Linked DNA regions of Anatilimnocola aggregata. The protein of the gene in region 1 binds, or shares a complex with, the protein of each later gene. Links are inferred from orthologs where the notes say so. Each region holds a gene or a part of one and is shown in the gene's direction. Other genes may lie near its edges.

Region 1 (3,065 bases):
AGAAAATTGGTTTTCTCTACCGTTTACGTTCTGAAGTACGGCGCTCAGCGGGCCATTTGGCACTGGGCGTGAATGATGTCAGCCCTGATTGGCAGGGCTTGATTGGCCAGGTAGCTGGTCTGTCAATGGAATGTGTCTTCCACGCGTCGAGTAGCTAGCCATCCTCAGTCTCGGTGGAGCTGATGGTTAGTTGGATGTTCGCGCGCTCTCGCATCTGTCTAGCAGAGTGGGCGGTTAGTCTTGCTTCGTCAATCGCAACATAACTCTTCTGCAAGTCCCCGTTTCGTGGTCTCAGGTTCGCGCAGTTCGCAACCGTTTGTGTTGTCCTTTTTTTCAGTCTGAATATTCAGTTGAAGCGGGCAGCGGTCGCAGCCGGAACATAGGAAAAGAAAGTATCAGGTAGCAGCAGTGAAGCATCGCGTCGAAAAGAAAATCGGCAGTCATACTCTTTCGTTCGAAACAGGTTTTCTCGCCAAGCAGGCAGCGGGAGCTGTTCTCGCCCAATATGCGGACACCGTCGTTCTGAACGCGGTTGTGGGTGGTGCCGGCCGACCTGGCCAGGATTTCTTCCCCCTCACTTGCGACTATCGCGAGCGAGTTGCTGCCGCGGGCAAGTTCCCCGGCGGCTTCATCAAGCGGGAAGGTCGCCCGACCACGAAAGAAATTCTGACCTCGCGCCTCTGCGATCGCCCGATTCGCCCGCTGTTCCCCAAGGGATACCGCGACGAAGTGCAATGCCAGGCGATGGTCATGTCGAGCGACGCCCAAAACGACGCCGACGTCCTCGCGATGAATGGTATCGCTTGTGCCCTGTTCATTTCGAACCTGCCGTTCCGCGGGCCCATCGCCTCGGTTCGCGTGGGCCGCGTGAATGGCACGTTCATTCCGTTCCCGAGTCAAGACGACTTGGAAGAGAGCGATCTCGACCTCATCGTCTCGGGCAGCGAAACCTCGGTCGCCATGATCGAAGGCTTTGCTCGCGAAATGAGCGAAAACGACATGTACGAGGCGATTCTGTTCGCCCATCAGGTGATTATCGAAATCTGCCAGATGCAGCGCGAATTTGCGGACAAGGTGGGCGTCAAGCGCCCCGATTACGTCGCGCCGCCCGATGACGGCCTGATGGACCGCATCAAGAGTGGCTACTACGACGCCTATCGTTCCGCCAAGTTGACCTCTGGGAAGCAAGCCCGCGCTGAAGCTGTGAAGGCAGTCAAGGCTCAAGCCTTGGCCGCCATCATTCCCGATCCCAAGGCTGACGGCGCTTACAAGCCCGAACGCTTCTCGTCGGTGTGGCACGAATTCGAAGAGATCGTCGTTCGCGACCTGATTCTCTCTGGCAACCGTCCCGATGGCCGCGACAACAAGTCGCTGCGTAACATCGAATGCGAAGTCGATGTGTTGCCCCGCGTACACGGCTCGGCTGTGTTCCAACGTGGTGAAACGCAAGCCCTCGTGACCATCACGCTCGGCACCTCACGTGACGAGCAACGGGTCGATGGCCTGTTCGAAGAGTACTCGAAGAAGTTCATGCTCGATTACAACTTCCCGTCCTTCTCGGTCGGCGAATGCCGCCCGATTCGCGGTCCGGGTCGTCGCGAAATTGGCCACGGCGCCTTGGCCGAACGGAGCGTCGCACCCGTTCTTCCTTCGCCCGAAGAGTTCCCTTACACAATTCGCGTCATCAGCGACATTCTGGAATCGAACGGCAGCTCGTCGATGGCCAGCGTGTGCGGTGCGACGCTCGGCCTGATGGCCGCGGGTGTGCCAATCAGCAATCCAGTCGCCGGTATCTCGGTCGGTCTGGTGCAGCAATCGGAAACCGAATGGTGCTTGCTCACCGACATCATCGGTGACGAAGACCACTTCGGCGATATGGACTTTAAGATTGCCGGAACCCAAAACGGCATCACGGGCATTCAGCTCGATCTGAAGATCGAAGGCATCAGCAAGGAGATCATCAAGGCGACGTTCGAGCAATCGCGCGAAGCCCGGATTCAGATCCTGCGCAAGATGCTTTCGTGCATCTCGCGTCCGAAAGAAGACATCTCCCTCTACGCTCCGCGCTTGCTCCGCACGACCATTGACCCCGAGAAGATCGGCGCTCTCATTGGTCCTGGCGGCAAGATGATCCGTGGCATTCAAGAAGCCACGGGTTGCGTGATCGAAGTGGACGACAGCGGCATCGTGACCATCGCGAGCAGCAATCGCGAATGGGCCGAAGCCGCTTTAGCTCAAGTCGAAGCCGTCACGGCCACCGTGCAGATCGGCAAGATCTACAACGGCAAGGTCAGCAGCATCAAGGATTTCGGTGCCTTCGTCGAAATTCTGCCCGGCCGCGATGGCCTGGTTCACATCAGCGAACTGGCTGGTGGTTTCGTCAGCTCGGTCGGCGATATCTGCCGCGTCGGCGACGAAATGAAGGTGCTGGTCATCGACGTTGACGATCACGACCGCGTGAAGCTCAGCCGTCGTCGGGCCTTGGAAGAACTCGGTCTACCCGATGAACTGGCTTCGAAAGAAGGCCCGCCGGGAGAAGGTGGCGAACCACGTCCTCCTCGTCCGCCACGCGACGATCGGGGTGGTGACCGTGGTGGAGATCGCGGCGACCGTCCGCGTCATGACCGTGGGGGCGATCGAGGCGGCGGCGGTGGTCGCGGCCGAGGTGGCGGTGGCGGTCGAGACCGTCGCTAGGCAAAACTAGCTTTCAGCGTTCATAATCAAGACCCGCGGGAAGTCGTTCTCGCGGGTTTTGTATTTTCCAACGTGGGATAGGCTCTCAGCCTGTCTTCGTGGCATAGGCTTCCAGCCTGTGAAAAATTTCATGACAGGCAGGATGCCTGTCCCACGTAATACCGACCTCCTGTCTCAGGGCCAGCTGATGGTTGATGAAACTCCGCTGCCGGCTTCACCCGAGGAACTGCGGGCGCAGTATGTCGAACTGGCCGAACTGGCCGGCTCGCTAGCGCACGAGATAAAGAACCCGCTCTCCGTAATTCGGATGAACATGGAGTTGTTAGCGGAAGACTTCGCCGATCCAGCTACGCCCAAAGAACGCCGCGCCC
Region 2 (3,071 bases), 6.0 Mb from region 1 along the record:
CCCTTCCGGTTGCAGCATGCGAAGACTGTGTTAATATGCTACTCGTGCCAGGGGGCGGCATTGGTTTCGCCCCTTGCTCAGTTCATTCATGAACTGGCAACTGGTGCGGAGCTTGCTTCGGCCTGAAGGCGAAGTGGGCAGGCGTTTTGACGTTCGTAATCGATTTTGCACGCCGTGGGGCGATGGATAGCCACGCGGATTGATGGTGCGTTGCCTTGTGATCTTGCGGGTGGCGTTCTGCTGCTCGACTGTATTTCACGAGCAGAATTTCATGAGCTTCGGTTCATGGAACGGGATGAGTGGTATGGAGTTTCTCGCAATCGTGTGGTACTGGCTATGCGCTGCCTGCCGCTTGCTGAAGAGCAAGTCTGCGGCAGAGCGCGCTCGTCGCCACATCTCGACTGGCAATCGTGCCGCCGACGTTCGCCCGGTGCGAACGGGTTCGCTAGGCGGTGCCGTCGGCCGATTGGAGTGGTCAGAAATTCGGATCGCACTTCATCGTTGGCTTTCCCCGCCATTGGTCCCCTCGCTTGCGGCTCGTGCCTTGGCACAGGTTGCCACGCGAATCGCTGACCCTGCTCGTGTGCTCGATCGAAGTTGGTAGCAAACTCGTCAAGTTGGTTCTCGTCAAACACGTTTGTTCGTTCGCCGTCAGAGTTGACGCCGCGCGGGTAGTGCTCATCACTTCCCCGTGACGCGTTAACATGCGAAGCAGGTCCGCACTCTCGCTGCCAGAAAATAGCGGAGGCGTTGTGGACAATCCTGTAGTAGTCGGTGCGATTGCGGCAGCAGTTGCAGCCGTGTTGACGTTTGGCGTAGTAAAGTTTCTCGATCGACTGCGCAAGGTCGATGCCGAAAACCAGGCCAAAGAAATTCTCGACCGCGCCGCGCGCGATGCTGCTTCCAAGGTGAAGGAAGCTGAGCTGGCCATTAAAGAGCGGGAGTTAGCTTCCAAGGCTGAAACCGAGAAGCAGTTGACCAAGAGCCGCGACGAATTGCGCGAACGCGAACGGGCCGTTGAAAAGCGATCCGAGCAAGTGCAGCAATCGAGTGACGACCTCCGCAAGCAAGAGCGGATTGTCGAGACCACCCAGCGCCGCCTGGCCGAACGACTGGAAGACTCCAGCCGTCGCAACGAAGAACTGGCAAAACTGATCGAAGCTCAACGCACCACGCTCCACAACCTCAGCGGACTTTCGCCCGGCGAGGCTTCCAAGCGACTCCTCGATACGCTCGAACAAGAGTTGCAGCAAGAGATGGGTTCCATCATCCTGCGGCACGAACGCCGCGTGCAGGAGCAGGTCGAGCAGAAGTCGCGAGACATCCTGCTCACCGCAATTCAGCGCTATGCTTCTGCCCACACCGCAGAAAGCACGACGAGCACGGTCGACATCCCCAACGACGAAATGAAGGGACGCATCATCGGTCGCGAAGGTCGCAATATTCGCGCGTTCGAAAAGGCGACCGGAGTCGACGTGATTATCGACGATACTCCCGGCGTCGTCATCGTCAGCGGGTTCGATCCAGTCCGCCGCGAAGTGGCCCGCCAATCGCTGGCCAAGCTGATTGCCGATGGTCGTATTCATCCTTCGCGAATCGAAGAGATTGCGGCGGAAACGACCAAGGAGATCGAAGGCTTCATTCAAAAGAAGGGTGAAGAAGCTGCCGAAGAAGTTGGCGCGCATGGCCTGCATCCGCGCGTCATCTACATGCTCGGTCGGCTTCACTTCCGCACCAGCTATAGCCAGAACGTGCTGCGGCATAGTGTCGAAGTGGCTTTCCTCTCGGGCCTGCTGGCGGAAATGGTGGGCCTCGATGGCACGCTCGCTCGCCGCGCGGGATTGCTGCACGATATTGGCAAAGCGGCCGATCACGAGCTCGAAGGTGGTCACCCCAAGATCGGTGCCGACCTGCTCAAGCGGCACAACGAGAAGGTCGAAGTGGTTCACGCGGCGTTTGGTCATCACGACGAAATAGTCACCGAGTATCCTTACACCATGCTCGTCGCCACTGCCGATGCCTGCAGTGCTTCGCGACCTGGTGCTCGCCGCGAATCGCTCGAGCGCTACATCAAGCGAATGGAAGAACTCGAGTCGATCGCCTGCGGATTTCCCGGCGTCGAACAAGCGTTCGCGATTCAAGCCGGTCGCGAACTGCGCGTCCTCGCTAGCTCGCGCGATACTGACGATGCCAAGGCAGCAAAACTCTGCCGCGATATCGCCATGGCCTTCGAAGAACAGTTGACCTACCCCGGCGAGATCAAAGTTACCGTGGTGCGTGAATCGCGATTCATTGAAGTGGCGAGGTAATGCATTTAAACACCCTCTCCCTAGTACTCTGGGGAGAGGGATCGCGTTTTTTTGAGAGGCACCTCTGTGCGCATTCTGCTGATTGGCGACATCGTCGGCAAACCGGGGCAGCGGATTGTCATGCAGGCGCTCAAACCGCTGCGCACGCGCGAGCAAATCGACTTCGTCATTGCCAATGCCGAGAACGCCCTCGATGGCAGCGGCCTCAGCCCGACGATCTATAAAAAGCTGGTTGCCGCCGGCGTCGATTGCATCACGCTGGGCGATCATATTTATCGCCGCAACGAGATCAGCGCGACCCTCAACAGCGAGGGGAACATCGTCAAGCCGGCGAACTATCCCGCCAAAGCTCCGGGCAAAAACTGGGCGGTGGTGAAAGCCACGAATGGTGAATCGGTCGGGGTCTTCTCGCTCCTGGGCCGCGTCTTTATGAAGCCCGTCGATTGTCCCTTTCAAGCTGCCGAACGAGTGCTGGCCGAGTTGCCCGCCGAGGTCAAAATCCGCGTCCTCGATTTTCATGCCGAGGCCACCAGCGACAAACAACTGATGGGGCGCATGTTGGACGGCCGCGTGAGTGCCGTGCTGGGCACGCATACGCATGTGTCGACCGCCGACGAACAAATCTTTCCTGGCGGCACGGCCTTTCAATGCGATGTCGGCATGACCGGCCCGCACGAGAGCATCCTTGGCCGTAGAATCGACCGCGTCCTGGAGACTACAATCACTTTTCAGCCGACGCAGTTCGATGTGGCGACCGGCGAC

Evidence for each region. The genes of interacting proteins can lie anywhere in the genome.
Region 2: pnp (region 1) and rny share a complex: the UniProt entries of both Bacillus subtilis proteins name them as parts of the possible RNA degradosome complex. The link is inferred for Anatilimnocola aggregata from one-to-one orthologs.

The regions. Positions count from the first base shown.
Region 1 is NZ_CP036274.1:6,652,602-6,655,666, reverse strand. Bases 75-3,051 are described here. They hold pnp (polyribonucleotide nucleotidyltransferase), read left to right. Parts: upstream 75-408; coding sequence 409-2,694; downstream 2,695-3,051. Other genes in these bases: ETAA8_RS24985 (sensor histidine kinase), read left to right, coding at 2,837-3,051. In the rest of the region: more of ETAA8_RS24985, read left to right, coding at 3,052-3,065. UniProt on the Bacillus subtilis protein: Involved in mRNA degradation. Catalyzes the phosphorolysis of single-stranded polyribonucleotides processively in the 3'- to 5'-direction. Necessary for competence development in Bacillus subtilis.
Region 2 is NZ_CP036274.1:620,649-623,719, forward strand. The notes cover bases 48-3,030. They hold rny (ribonuclease Y), read left to right. Parts: upstream 48-752; coding sequence 753-2,309; downstream 2,310-3,030. Other genes in these bases: ETAA8_RS02310 (hypothetical protein), read left to right, coding at 272-604; ETAA8_RS02320 (TIGR00282 family metallophosphoesterase), read left to right, coding at 2,361-3,030. In the rest of the region: more of ETAA8_RS02320, read left to right, coding at 3,031-3,071. UniProt on the Bacillus subtilis protein: Endoribonuclease that initiates mRNA decay. Initiates the decay of all SAM-dependent riboswitches, such as yitJ riboswitch. Involved in processing of the gapA operon mRNA, it cleaves between cggR and gapA.